Regions from separate parts of the Halomonas sp. I1 genome, predicted to be linked through region 1. Evidence: riboswitches for the same ligand, from Rfam matches in the RefSeq annotation. Region 1 holds a riboswitch; the other holds the start of a gene.
The links. Region 1 has a riboswitch for thiamine pyrophosphate ahead of thiC (phosphomethylpyrimidine synthase ThiC). Riboswitches for the same ligand answer to the same signal wherever they lie in the genome.

Region 1 (7,480 bases):
TACTCGAACCGCGCGTCCAGCGATTGCCCGGTGACGACACCTGGCGCGCCAACTTCCGGCTCACTCCGGAAGAGGGCACGCCGGCCGACATGCGCTTGGCCCTCACGCTGCACGGCGAACCGCTGACCGAAACCTGGAACTATGTCTGGTACCCCGATGAGCGCCGCTGACGCCCGAGCCATCGTGGCCCCCATCCCCTTCCGGCGCACTCGCCGAGTCACCTTCGCCCTGCTGGTCGCCGCCACCACCGGCCTGGGCTTGTGGACGATGTTCCGCATCCTCCACGTCGGCGGCCTGACACCGTTGGAGCTCGCCATACTCGTGCTGTTCACCGTGACCTTCGGCTGGATCGTCATCGCCTTCTGGAGCGGTATCATCGGTTTCGTGCTGTCCCTGACCGGCCGTGACCCCCTGAGCCTGGCCAAGGCCTCGCCTCCCAGACCGCCTGACGATGCCCGCTCGTGTACCGCCCTGGTCATGCCGATCCACAACGAGGATGTCGAACGCGTGTCCGCCGGGCTCGAAGCCACCTGTCGAGATCTGCCGCCGATCACCGAGGCACGACGCATCGAGGCCTTCGTGCTCAGCGACAGCACCGACGCCGAGATCATCGCGCGGGAGCGCACCGCCATGGCAGCCTTGCAGAACCGCCTCGCCGATCACTGCCAGCTCCACTACCGGCACCGCGACAGCAATGCGGGCCGCAAGGCCGGCAATCTCGGCGACTTCTGCCAGCGCTGGGGACGACACTATGACTTCATGCTGGTGCTCGATGCCGACAGCGTGATGAGCGGCGACACGGTGCACGAACTGATCGCGGAGATGGAAGCCAATCCGCGCCTCGGCCTGCTGCAGACGGTGCCGATTCCGGTCCGCCAGGACAGCCTGTTCGGTCGTGCCAACCAGTTCGCCGCCGCCGTCTACTCGCCGATGCTGGCCACCGGGCTGAGCTTCTGGCAATCCGACGCCGCCAACTACTTCGGCCACAATGCCATCATCCGCGTCGACGCCTTCACCCGGCATTGTGGCCTCCCCGAGCTGCCCGGTCGCCCGCCACTCGGCGGCGACATCCTCAGCCATGACTTCGTCGAGGCGGCCCTGCTGCGGCGAGCCGGCTGGGAGGTCCGCATGCGCACCGATCTTGGCGGCAGTTTCGAGGAGATGCCGAGCCATATTCTCGACTATGCCAAACGCGATCGCCGCTGGGTCCAGGGCAACCTGCAGCACCTGCGCCTGCTAGGCGGCAGTGGCCTGCACATGATCAGCCGCGTGCACTTCCTGTGCGGCGCCCTGGCCTACCTGTCGTCGCTGATCTGGCTGGCGATCCTGGTGGTCAGCACCATCGACGCCCTGATGCGTGCCCTGATCGACCCCAACTTCTTTACTTCCAACGCCCAGCTCTTCCCCGACTGGCCGATCGCCCCGCCCAACCTGATCATGCCGCTGCTCGGCGGCACCCTGGCAATGCTGCTGATGCCCAAGGTGCTGGGTGTCTGTCTGGCCCTTCGCCAGTATCCGGCACGCTATGGCGGGCGTGCCAGACTAGTGACAAGCGCGCTGCTTGAAGCCCTGTTCGCGATGCTGATCGCCCCGCTGATGATGGTCTTTCACAGCCGCTTCGTGATCGAAGTGCTGAGCGGTCGCACCGTCGCCTGGAATCCGCAGTCCCGCGAGGGACGTGCCCTGCCCTGGCGCGAGGCGCTCCGCCACACCTGGCCGGGAACCCTGGCCGGCGCTTGCTGGGCATGGATCACCTGGTGGTATGCACCGACCTTTTTCTGGTGGCTGACACCGGTATGGCTGGGCCTGATGCTGGCTGCCCCCCTCGTCCGCCTGAGCAGCAGTCTTACCATCGGCAGGCGATTGCGCCAATACGGCCTGCTGCTGGTGCCCAGCGAGACGGTACCGCCTGCCGTGCTGAGAGAGTTGACCCGGCCGACGCCCGTACACGGCGGTGCAGAGCCAGCGTCTCCTCCCTCGGAGTGTCCTCGCGACATGCCGCTCCAGTCGTTTTCGCGGGATTGGGAACGACGCCTGCCCACCCGGCGTCGAGAGACCATCGGCAAGTAACGACAGGGCCTTTTCTTTGCCGAACAAGCTGCTAGACTGAGGCCACTCGCTTGACGGGGTGCCGGTTGAGCCGGCTGAGATGACGCGCGTTCGCGATGAACACAGCGTTGATCCCGTGGAACCTGATCCGGGTAGGTGCGACCTCGTCGCACGTGAACCGGCGTAGGGAATCAGGCGGTGGACTCGGTACCTCTCATGCCGACCGTCCTCCCTCCTCGTTTCGCTTCGCCCGCCATCCGGATCCCGACATCGGAGACATGATGGCTTATCGATTCAGCGACCTGACCGACGCCTGCCAGCAGGACTGGCGCGCCTATATCGAACACGACTTCGTCCGCTCCCTCGGCGATGGCACCCTCGCCCCGCCGGCTTTTCGCCACTACCTGCAGCAGGACTACCTGTTCCTGATCCACTTCTCCCGAGCCTATGCCCTGGCCGCCTACAAGAGTCACGACCTAGCCGAGCTGCGCCACGCCTTCGAAGGACTCAAGACGATTCTCGACGTGGAGCTCGGCCTGCATGTGGGGTTCTGCCGCGAATGGGGCATTTCCGAGGATGACCTGGCCAGGCTGCCCGAATCCCGAGCTACGCTGGCCTACACCCGCTACGTACTGGACACCGGCAGTCGCGGCGACCTGCTCGACCTCCACGTGGCGCTCGCCCCCTGTCTGGTGGGTTATGGCGAGATCGCCAACTGGCTGAACGCTCGCCCGGACACCGTACGAGGCAACGAGAACCCGTTCGACGCCTGGATCGCCATGTACGAAAGCGACGATTTCCAGGGTGCCATGCGAGATGAAGTCGCCTGGCTGGATGCCCGGCTGGCGGAGGTCACGCCGGAGCGCTTCGCGCGCCTGGCCACCATCTTCCGCGACGCCACCCGGCTGGAGATCGACTTCTGGCAGATGGGGCTGGATCGCACGGACTGACGCCATATGGCCCGCTAACGATGGCGGGCAACACCACGCTTGACGGGGTGCCGTTGAAGACGGCTGAGATCATGCGGAAACAGCATGGATCCCGTTGAACCTGAACTGGCTAGGACCAGCGTAGGGATCAAGCGACACGCGGCGGCGCCTGGCGCCGGCCGCCCCTGTCCTCCCCAGCTGTCCTCCCTGATAACACCCCCAAGCAAAGGGAGAACGACCGATGGCAAAGACCGATCATTTTCTCGCCGAGAGCGCCCGCGTCGACGACGCCGCCGTCCAGGCCCTGCCCGGCTCACGCAAGATCTACGTCGAGGGCTCGCGCCCGGATATTCGCGTGCCCTTCCGCGAGATCAGCCTCTCACCGACCCGCACCTCCGGCGTGGGCCCGGATGAGCAGAACCCGCCGCTGCTGGTCTACGATACCTCCGGCCCCTACACCGACCCCGAGGCCGAGATCGACCTGCGCCGCGGACTCCCGGAACTGCGCCGCGGCTGGATCGAGGCGCGCGACGACACCGAGTTCCTCGACGGCCCGACCTCCGAATACGGCCGCCGTCGCGCCAACGACCCGATGCTCGCGCCGCTGCGCTTCGACCTGACCCGCACGCCGCGGCGCGCCAAGGAAGGCAGGAACGTCACCCAGCTGCACTATGCCCGTCAGGGCATCGTCACCCCGGAGATGGAATTCATCGCCATTCGGGAAAATCAACGTAGACAAGCCATCTCGGCACAGTACTCAGGTACCGAGGAGGTCGAGCGCATCCTCGGCCACCAGCACCCGGGCGAGAGCTTCGGCGCCCGCCTGCCCGAGGAAATCACGCCCGAGTTCGTGCGCGACGAGGTCGCCGCCGGCCGCGCCATCATCCCCTGCAACATCAACCACCCGGAATCCGAGCCGATGATCATCGGCCGCAATTTCCTGGTGAAGATCAACGGCAACCTGGGCAACTCGGCGGTCACCTCCTCCATCGAGGACGAGGTCGACAAGATGACCTGGGGCATCCGCTGGGGCTCAGACACCGTCATGGATCTGTCCACCGGGGCCAACATCCACGAGACCCGCGAGTGGATCATCCGCAATGCCCCGGTACCGATCGGCACCGTGCCCATCTACCAGGCCCTGGAGAAGGTCAACGGCGTGGCCGAGGACCTGAGCTGGGAGGTGTTCCGCGACACCCTGATCGAGCAGGCCGAACAGGGCGTGGACTACTTCACCATCCACGCCGGCGTGCTGCTGCGCTACGTGCCGCTGACCGCCAGGCGCACCACCGGCATCGTCTCCCGCGGCGGCTCGATCATGGCCAAGTGGTGCCTCTACCACCACCGCGAGAGCTTCCTCTACGAGCACTTCGAGGAGATCTGCGAGATCTGCAAGCAGTACGATATCGCCTTCTCGCTGGGCGATGGGCTGCGCCCGGGCTCGGTGGCCGACGCCAACGACGAGGCCCAGTTCGCCGAACTCGAGACCCTGGGCGAACTGACCCGCATCGCCTGGCAGCACGACGTCCAGGTGATGATCGAAGGTCCCGGCCACGTCCCCATGCACCTGATCAAGGAGAACATGGACAAGCAGCTCCGCGAGTGCGACGAGGCGCCCTTCTACACCCTGGGGCCGCTGACCACCGACATCGCGCCCGGCTACGACCACATCACCTCCGGCATCGGCGCGGCGATGATCGGCTGGTACGGCTGCGCCATGCTCTGCTACGTGACCCCCAAGGAGCACCTGGGCCTGCCCAACAAGGACGACGTCAAGACCGGCATCATCACCTACAAGATCGCCGCCCATGCCGCCGACCTGGCCAAGGGCCACCCGGCCGCCCAGCGTCGCGACAACGCCCTGTCCAAGGCCCGCTTCGAGTTCCGCTGGGAGGACCAGTTCAACCTGGGCCTCGACCCGGATACCGCCCGGGAATACCACGACGAGACCCTGCCCAAGGACTCCGCCAAGGTGGCCCACTTCTGCTCCATGTGCGGCCCCAAGTTCTGCTCGATGAAGATCAGCCAGGAGGTCCGCGACTACGCGGCGGAAAACGGCCTCGACGGTGACCGCGCGGCGGTGGAGCGCGGCATGGCCGAGCAGGCCGAGAAGTTCCGCGACCAGGGCGCCGAACTCTACAAGGAAGTATAGGGGCAAGCGACACGCCTGATTTGCAGGCCCCGCAACAGCGCCCTATCGCCACTCGTGGCGATAGGGCGTTTTCGTGTCGATAGCCTGACGCGGAACCGATGTCATGGGGCCAGAAGCGCCCACAGCATCGATATCTGACACTCGGCAGAATGTACCCGCCCCAAAGAAGATCTCACCATGCGAGACGAACTCATGGTTTTATCTCGCTACCCTAAGGACGGATTCAGCAAGAAACGATGACTCGACCATGACGACCCGAAACGTTCCGAAGGGACAGGCGCCCTCGACCCTGATGCATGCCATGCAGGTGCTGCAGATCACCGCCGTGCAGGGTCAAAGGGGGGCGAGCATCGATGACTACCTGGATGGCCTGGCCCTCAGCCGGCCCACCATCTACCGCTTGCTGAAGGGCCTCAAGGAGCAGGGGTTCTTGCGCCCCGCGCCGACCAGAGGGCGTTACCTGCTCGGCTATGAACTTCTCGTGCTGGGCTCGCAAGCCGGTAATGGCGCCGGATTGCGGGACCTGACACGCCCTCGTCTGCTTTCCCTGGCACAGCAATTCGGCGACAGTTTCTATCTCTTTGCGCCCGATGGCGTGAATGCTGTCTGCCTGGAAGCCCAGAACGGCGAATATACAGTAGGCAGCTTCGTCCGTTCCACGGGCGGTCGCGTTCCCCTGGGCGTGGGGCAGGCATCCATTGCACTACTCGCTCACCTGGACGACCAGGAATGTGCCTCCATTCTTCGACGCAATGCCGAGCGCCTCGAGCGAGACTATCGGATCTCGCTGGATGACGTCCGCGTCGAGATCGAGCGCTCCCGACGCGTCGGCTACGCACGGGGCGTCGAAGGCTCCCAGCTCCCCGAGTACACCGGGCTGGCGGTCCCTGTTCTCGATCACAGCGGCCATCCACTCGGGGCTCTGAGTTGTTCGATGCTCAAGTCACGCATGACCGCGGCCCATCGACGCAACGTCCTGCAGGGCATGCAAGACGAAGTCTGCGAGCTCGTACGACAAGCCTCCGGCCTTCTGTATGTCGAGTGACCATGACATGACGTATCCCATCGCCCCTTCACACCAGCGCCCATGTGGCTGGAATGCCTGGCTGCCCGCTCGTGACGCCAGCCCGCCGGCGAAGGATTCCATGACCGCCGAGCTGGTCGTCGTCGGTGCCGGGTATACCGGCCTGGCTGCGGCCAGAGCCTGGGCAGAGGCCCGTCCGGATGATCGTGTGCTGGTGCTCGATGCCGAGCGACTTGGCGAAGGCAGTCCAGGGCGAAACTCGGGGTTCATGCTGGAAGTCGCACTAGCGGGCGATGCCTCGACCGATGAGCTGGAGCGCATGTCGAAGCTCAATGCCTTGAGCCGGCAGACCATGTCCCGGCTACGTCGCCAGGTCGAGCATCATGGTATCGATTGCCAGCTGCAGCACAGCGGTACCTATCGTGCCGCTTGCACGCCCGGCGGCATGGCGGCCCTGTCTCGCTACCAGACCTTTCTCGAGGCAGCAGGACTGCGCTACGAACAGCTCGGCCGACCCGATCTCGAGACGCGCATCGGTACCGATTATTATGAAGCCGGCCTTTATTCTCCGGATTGTTACCTGGTCCACCCCGCCGCCCTGATTCGCGGGCTGGCCGACGCTCTGCCCGACTCGGTATCACTGCATGAACACAGCCCGGCCGTATCGGTGCATGCCGAATGCAACGGCTGGCGAGTCAACACACCGGATGCCGAGATTCGTGCTCATCAGGTCATCCTGGCCAACAACGCCTACTCTCGTGCCCTGGGAGCCGATGCATCACGCGTGACGGCCATCTATACCTACGCCGCCGTCACGCCCGTTCTGCCCGATGCGCTTCGCGCCCGGCTCATTCCCGACGATTGGGGCCTGTTGCCCGCCCATCGGCTGGGGTGCACATTGCGCTCGACGCCGGACGGGCGCCTGATGATCCGCTCCCGTTACAGCTACGAGCGCGAGGCGGACAACGCCACCATCGAGGCTTCCCTTGCCGACAGCCTGACCCGACGCTACCCCTCCCTGACCGACATCGGCCTGGAACATGTCTGGGGCGGCACGACCGGATTGACCCATAACGGTGCCCCGCTCTGGGGCACGATCCAACCCGGGCTGCACGTCTCGGCGGGCTGCAATGGTGGCGGCATCGTCAAGGGCAGCTTTCTCGGTGATGCCCTGGCGCGTCATGCCCTGGGGCAGGCCGTGGAACCCATTCAACACCTCTTCGGCAAGGCCAAATGGATGCCCCCGGAACCGCTGCGCCGCACGGGCTTTCGACTGATCTCCACACTGGAACGACGGCGGGCCGGCCTAGAAACCTGACCCGCTTC
Region 2 (7,480 bases), on a different contig from region 1:
AGGCGGAAGGGCTGTCCGTCTCTGCCCACGGAGGCTTGCGTAAGTCCGGCATGTCGCCGGCTGCTGCCTGAGAAGTGGGAAGCCTCGCCTGTGGCGCGTCAGCGCTTAGGGCGGGGAGCAGTCACTCCCCCAGTGGCTGGCGGTTGTCGCCGCCACGATGGGCATCGAGGGTGATCTTGAGCCGGCGCAGCTTGTCGCGGCTTCGATCCTGATGTCGCAGGGCGAGCTCGAGAGCCAGCACATCGATGGCGGCGAGCACGGCATAGCGCGATGCCGAGGGGTGATAGATGAAGTCGGTCTCGCGGGCGGCCACCGGCAGAATCACATCGGCGGTTTCGGCCAGGGGTGAGCCGTTGGCGGTGATCGCCACGACCCGCGCGCCGTACTGGCGGGCGATCTGTGCCGACTCGACGATCTCGGGCGTATAGCCGCTCACCGAGAGAGTGACCACCACATCGTCGGGCTCCAGGGTCGAGGCCACCATGCGTGGCAGCAGCGACTGCGGATAGGCGCTGATGGCATACCCCAGCCTGACCAGACGGAACTGCAGTTCCTGGGCCAGCATGGTGGAGCCGCCGCCGGCGCCGAACACCAGAATCTGGCGGGCGCCGTCGAGCAGTTCGATGGCACCGGCGACGTCGGCCTGTTCCATCAGTTCGCGATTGACGTCGAGTGTCTGGGTCGCGATGTCGTAGACGGCACCGAGTCCGTCGGTATCGCCGGCATCCTGGATGAAGCGTCGACCGGCCGCCAGGGCGTGCGTCAGTCGCCGCTTGAGATCGCGTACATTCTGGCACCCCACCGCCCGGGCGAAGCGGGTCACGCTGGCATCGCTGACGTCGGCGCGTTCGGCGATGGCGCCGATGCTGGCCTCGCTGACGAAATCGATATCGGCGAAGATCAATTCGGCGACCTTCTTTTCGGCGTCACGCAAGCCGGCGAAATCGCTGGTGATGCGTGACAGGATGTCGATGTCCTGAGTCACCGCTGTCTCCTGGCGTGTGATGAATGGCCTTGAGAGGTGTCGTCGTGGTTGCCTGTCGAACAAGGTATGGTATTTTCTAACAAGAAATCAATATCTGTGAAAGTTTTTATCAAGAGGGGTCGTCGGCAAGACGGTGGCTCAAGGCCGAGGCCCCAGGACGAGGAGTGGCGAAATGCGCGAGACGGCATCGAAAATGGGCGACAAGGGAACCCCGGAGGGCGGGCATTCACTGCTGGGGGGTGTGAGCCTGCCGGCGGCGGCGATACAGGCGGCACCACTGGCGCATAACTTGACGTGGATGCAGCGTTTCGCCGAGTCGCATGGTGCCCAGCTGGCGCCGCACGGCAAGACCACCATGACGCCCGCGCTGTTCCGTCGCCAGCTCGAGGCCGGCGCCTGGGGCATCACCCTGGCCACCGCGCCGCAGTGTCGCGCGGCCTTCGCCAGTGGCGTCGTGCGAGTGCTGATGGCCAACCAGTTGGTGGGCCATGCCAACATGGCGATCATCGCCGAATTGCTCGAGGCGGGCGCCGATTTCTTCTGTGTGGTCGATAGTGAGGTCAACGCGCGGGATCTGGGGCATTTCTTCGCCGAACGTGGCTTGACGCTCAAGGTGCTGATCGAACTGGGCGTCGAGGGCGGTCGTACCGGCTGCCGCTCCGTGGAGGCGGTCAGGGAACTGGCGCGGGTCGTCGATGCTGAGCCGGGCCTGGCATTGGCCGGCATGGAAGGCTACGAGGGCGTGGTGCATGCCGAGGATCCGGTGCCGGCGATTCGCGATTATGCCTCTCAGCTGGTCGAGGCGGCCCGCTGCCTGGATGACGAGGGTCGGCTCGCCGTGGACATGCCGATCATCACCGCGTCGGGGTCGGCCTGGTACGACCTGATCGCCGAGGCCTTCGATACGGCCGAGCTGCGTCGACGCTTCACGCCGGTGATTCGTCCTGGCTGCTATGTGGTGCACGATCACGGCATCTACCGCCAGGCCCAGCGCGGCGTGCTGTCGCGGCGTCCCGATCTGCATGAAGGATTGCGGCCGGCGCTCGAGGTCTTCGCCCAGGTGCAGTCATTGCCGGAACCTGGATTGGCGATCGTCGCGCTCGGCAAGCGCGATATCGGCTTCGACCATCTTCCCGAGCCGCTGCGGCGCTATCGGGAAGGCGGTTCGGTGGATGAGGTGCTGAGCGTCGAGGGCTGGGAGATCACCAAGTTGATGGACCAGCATGCCTTCATCCGCCTGCCCGAAGACGCCGACGATGTGCGGATCGGCGATGTGGTGGCCTTCGGTGCCTCGCATCCCTGCCTGACCTTCGACAAGTGGCGGCGGATCTGTCTGGTCGATGAGCGGCTGACCGTGACCGAGATGCTCGAAACGGCATTTTAGGGTCTGTACGAAAATTGCCAGCGCTCGCCGACTTCCAGGACAAGGTCCAGGCGCCCCGGGGCTATCGCCGTTGGATCTGGCGAGGGGCGCCGGGGACAGGTCGAAGAGGGGGTCCGATGCCATGGATGGCATCGGTAGCGCCCAGGGAGGGGTTCACAGCGCCCCCTCGCAGGCCTGTCGACGGATCAGCCCCGAGCGACAAAGCGTAACTGCGATAACCCTGCTAAGCGCCCCGGGGCATTCGTCTTCCGGCGACGAGTATGGCATGCTGTCGGGCGGCCTTTTCGGGCTGCCGTGGAAACGTCGCGTTCGGCGCCGTTTCCCTCACAATTCATCCACTGTCGCCAGGGGAGTCTCGTCATCGACGGGACTGAGAGAGCGCGTGACGCTGACCCTGGAACCTGATCCGGTTCATGCCGGCGGAGGAAGCGCGACATGCCTTACCTGACGTCAGCCGTGCTTGGCGCGGCGCTGCTGTGTTTTGCCTACCTGGGCCTGCGGGCCCGCCGGGCCGATGGCCCCCTCGATGACTATGTGACCGCTAGGAACTCCCAGGGCGCTCAGTCGATCGGTCTTTCCTTCCTGGCCTCGAGCATGGGGGCCTGGATTCTCTTTGCGCCGCCGGAAATCGGCGCCTTCGTGGGACCGGTGGCGCTGGCCGGCTATGCCGTCGGTTCGGCGCTGCCCTTCGTCGTGCTGGGGCTGTATGGCCCGGTGATTCGTCGGCACCTGCCCGAGGGGCGCAGTATCGGCGAGTTCGCCGAGGCGTGCTATGGCGTCGGCGTGCGACGCTGGGTTGCGCTGGTCTCGATTCTCTACATGGCGTGTTTCCTGGCCGCCGAGCTGACGGCCATCGGTGCGATCGCGTCCTTGCTGTCCGAGGTGCCGCCGTCGCTGGTGGTGATCGGCGTGGCCGTCGTCACCCTGGTGTATACGGTACTGGGCGGTTTGCGTGCCAGCCTGGCAACGGATCGCTGGCAGGCCTGGCTGCTGCTCGGGTTGTTGGTGCTGGTTGCCGGTGTGTCCGTATGGCGCCTGCCGCCATTGCCGGCGGAGGCGACGATGCCTTCCACGTCCACCGGCGGGGCGCTATCGGTGGCGTTGACCCTGGTCATCGCGGTGACGGCGGCCAACCTCTTCCACCAGGGCTACTGGCAACGCATCTGGGCGGCCGAGACGAGCCAGGCATTGGGACGAGGCGCCCTGCTGGGCTGTGGCAGTGTTCTGGTGGTGATCATGGCGATCGGTGGCCTCGGCATGCTGGCCGCCATGCAAGGGTTGCCATTGGGTGAGCCGCCGATTCCCTTTTTCGCCCTGCTGACCGAGGCGCCGAGCTGGCTCGGCGTGCCGGCACTGGTGCTGGCCGTCACCCTGGTGGCGTCGAGTGTGGATACCCTGCAGAACGCCATCGCCTCGCTGGTGGTGGCGGGGTCCGGCCGTCGCGGGTTGTCCATCGGCACCGCACGGCTGGTCACCGTGGCCTTGATGGTTCCGGTGGTGGTGATCGCCCTGCAGGGGCTGTCCGTGTTGCGCCTGTTCCTGGTCGCCGACCTGCTGTGCGCGGCCATCGTGGTGCCGGTACTGCTGGGGCTGTGGCGTCGCATGAGCCCGCTGGCTGCGGTGGCCGGCGGGGTCGCCGGCCTGCTGGGCGCGGTGCTGCCGGGCTGGGTGAGCCAGGGTGAGCCGGTGGCTGGCCTCCTGGCGGCGAGTTTCCCGGGGGGCGTGCCGACACTGCCGCCGTTCCTCGGTGCCCTGGTGGCTTCCACCCTGGTCAGCCTGCTGGTTGCCGGCTTTCGGCCCACCACACGCCACCCCCTGACAAGTGAAGGAGACACGCCATGACATCGCGCACCAACTGGCAGACATGGGCCGCCGGCCGGGAAGCGCCCCGCATCACCGACTGGCTGCGCGAGATCAGCGAGCCCGACTGGTCCGCGACCGTGCAACACCCGCTGTTCGATGACCTGGCCTCCGGACGTCTGGAGGGCGCGCGCTTCGCCGCCTACATGGTGCAGGATTACGGGTTCGTGGATCCCTTCACCGCCTTGATCGGCCATGCCATCGGTCATGCGCCGAACATGGAGGACCGCGTGGTGCTGGGGCAGTTCATGGGCATGCTGACCAGTGACGAGAACAGCACCTTCCAGCGGACCTTCGAGGCTTTCGGGGTGTCGGCCCGGACCGAGTACCTGCCGGCGACCCGCGACTTCCGGAAGCTGCTGCGCGATACCGGCACGGGACGCGCGCCTTCCGGCGAAGGGCGCTATGCCGAGATGCTGGCGGTCCTGGTGGTCACCGAATGGCTCTATCTGGATTGGGCGACCCGGATTTCCCGCGCCGAGGGCCTGCATCCGCTGATGGACGAGTGGATCGACCTGCATGACAACCCGGACTTCCGGGCCTTCGTCGACTGGCTGCGCCGTCGTCTGGACGAAGAGGCGGCCGGGCTCGATGACGCCGACTTCTCGCGGATGGCCGAACGCTTCCGCGAGACGGTGGCCAAGGAGCTGGCGTTCCACGACGCCGTCCATCCTCGTCGCTGATCCGGACATCGGCTCGACCGGGTTGCCATGGCGGGCGCGGCCAGCCACCCTCTGAAGGTCAGACTAGCGACCCGAGGAGAGCCCGCATGAGCGATACACCCAGTGACTCACGTCGCCGATATTCCGCCCCGGTGGTGGATGGCATCGGCAAGTCGGCCAGCCGCGCCATGTTGCGCGCGGTCGGTTTTTCCGATGACGACTTCAGCAAGCCGCAGGTGGGCATCGCCTCGACCTGGAGCCAGGTCACGCCCTGCAACAGCCATCTCGCCGAGCTGGCCGACCGGGCCAGTGCCGGCGCCGATGCGGCCGGTGGCAAGGGAGTGGTCTTCAACACCATCACCATTTCCGATGGCATCGCCAACGGTACCGAAGGCATGAAGTATTCGCTGGTGTCGCGAGAGGTGATCGCCGACTCCATCGAGACGGTGGCCGGCTGCGAGGGCTTCGACGGCCTGGTGGCGCTGGGCGGCTGCGACAAGAACATGCCGGGATGCCTGATGGGGCTGGCCCGTCTGAATCGTCCCAGCGTCTTTGTCTATGGCGGGACCATCATGCCCGGCGCCGACCATACCGATCTGGTCTCGGTGTTCGAGGCCATGGGCGCCCACAGTCGTGGCGATCTCGACCTCATCGACGTGAAACGCATCGAGGAAACGGCGATTCCCGGCCCCGGCGCCTGCGGTGGCATGTACACCGCCAACACCATGGCTTCGGCCATCGAGGCGCTGGGCATGAGCCTGCCGGGCAGCTCCGCTCAGAACGCCGTGTCAGACGAGAAACGCGGCGATAGCCAGGCGGCGGGGGAGGCGGTGCTCAAGCTGCTCGAGCACGACATCAAGCCCTCGGACATCATGACCCGCGAGGCCTTCGAGAATGCCATCACGGTGGTGATCGCGCTGGGTGGCTCGACCAATGCCGTGCTGCACCTGATTGCCATGGCGGACACCATCGGCGTGTCGTTGAGCCTCGATGACTTCACCGCCATCGGCCGTCGAGTGCCGGTGCTCGCCGACCTGCGTCCCAGCGGCCATTACATGATGAGCGAGCTGGTCGCCATCGGCGGCATCCTGCCGTTGATGAAGACCCTGCTCGATGCCGGCCTGCTGCATGGCGACTGCCTGACGGTGACGGGCAAGACGCTGGCCGAGAACTTGGCCGAGGTGGCGCCTTATCCCGATGGACAGTCGATCATTGCCCCGCTGGAGGCCCCGCTCAAGGACGAGAGCCACCTGCGCATTCTCTACGGCAATCTGGCGCCGGAAGGCGCGGTGGCCAAGATCACCGGCAAGGAGGGGACGCACTTTACCGGCACGGCGCGGGTATTCGGTTCGGAAGAAGAAGCCCAGGCGCGTATCAACGATGGCGTCGTGGTGGCCGGCGACGTGGTGGTCATTCGTTACGAAGGGCCTCGCGGCGGGCCGGGCATGCGCGAGATGCTGACGCCGACCTCGGCGATCATGGGGCGGGGCCTCGGCGATCAGGTCGCCTTGATCACCGATGGGCGCTTCTCCGGCGGCAGTCACGGTTTCGTGGTCGGCCACGTCACGCCCGAGGCCTTCGACGGCGGCCCGCTGGCACTGCTGGAGGATGGCGACCGCATCACCATCGACGCCGAGGCCAACACCATCGACGTGGCCCTGGACGATGATGAGCTGGCGCGTCGGCGCGCCGCCTGGCAGCGTCCCGAGCCACGTTATACCCGTGGTGCCCTGGCCAAGTACGCCCGAGTCGTCAGCTCGGCCTCGATGGGCGCGGTGACCGATCGCCTGGAGTGACTCGCGTCACTCCGAGACGGCCGAACGCATCATGTCCTCGAAGGTCTTGGCGTTCTCGGGCAACTCGAAGATATCCGGCGCCGGGGAGGCGTCGGATAGCTCGGCCAGCTGGAAGCGGTCACCGAAGCGCAGCATGCCAAGTCCGCGTTCTTCCAGCGTCGTGGCAATGGGGTCGGGTTCACCGGTCATGGTGCGCTGATACTCGTGGAAGGCCGACATCAGTTCCCGCACCTGGGCGTCATCGCTGAGCACGATTTCGTCATCGTGCGAGGTGCCACTCTTGTCGGTCCACTGGAGCCGGTAGACCTCGCCCTCGAGGCCGGCGATGGATTCGCTGTCGCCCGTGGATTCGAGGGCGTCGACCTGGCTGGCCTGCTGGCCGGTCATGGTCTCGACCTCACCCCCGCCCATGTTTTCGGCCATGTCCTTCAGCTTGGCCATGTCCATGACCATTGTCTGCCCCTGCATCTGGCTGACCATGTAGCCCTTGCCGTCGCGCAGCAGCATGAAGCCGGCCTGTGACTGGTCGGGGAAATCCATCCGCAGGTTATCGCCGGCCCAGCGGACGTCCATGGTGACGCCGCCCTGGTCCGACTGGGCTTCCAGCTTGGCACTGCCATCGGCCATCGCGGAGGACGAAGCGGCCATGACAAGCCCGGTGGCCAGCAGGCCGGTAGCGAGGTATCGCATGGGGCACTCCCAGTATCGCTGATCGTTGAAGGCTGGCTGTCCGGGACAGCCTGGTTGTGGAGGTTGCGAAAGCGGGCGGCGGCGGCACGCACAACAAGCCGCC

Region 2: it holds a riboswitch for thiamine pyrophosphate, as region 1 does, so the genes downstream of both, RSO41_RS08170 (sodium:solute symporter family transporter) here and thiC (phosphomethylpyrimidine synthase ThiC) in region 1, are expected to answer to the same signal.

The regions. Positions count from the first base shown of each region.
Region 1 covers NZ_JAVXUS010000003.1:156,297-163,776, forward strand. The annotation lists gene RSO41_RS06305 (glucan biosynthesis protein G) at 1-170, shown strand, start outside; gene mdoH (glucans biosynthesis glucosyltransferase MdoH) at 157-2,070, shown strand; TPP riboswitch at 2,115-2,257, shown strand; gene tenA (thiaminase II) at 2,331-2,999, shown strand; TPP riboswitch at 3,033-3,143, shown strand; gene thiC (phosphomethylpyrimidine synthase ThiC) at 3,220-5,130, shown strand; gene RSO41_RS06325 (IclR family transcriptional regulator) at 5,378-6,175, shown strand; gene RSO41_RS06330 (FAD-binding oxidoreductase) at 6,183-7,472, shown strand.
Region 2 covers NZ_JAVXUS010000005.1:42,422-49,901, forward strand. The annotation lists gene RSO41_RS08155 (RNA-guided endonuclease TnpB family protein) at 1-71, shown strand, start outside; gene RSO41_RS08160 (MurR/RpiR family transcriptional regulator) at 122-985, opposite strand; gene RSO41_RS08165 (amino acid deaminase) at 1,158-2,369, shown strand; TPP riboswitch at 2,706-2,815, shown strand; gene RSO41_RS08170 (sodium:solute symporter family transporter) at 2,805-4,211, shown strand; gene RSO41_RS08175 (TenA family protein) at 4,208-4,912, shown strand; gene ilvD (dihydroxy-acid dehydratase) at 4,999-6,687, shown strand; gene RSO41_RS08185 (hypothetical protein) at 6,694-7,377, opposite strand.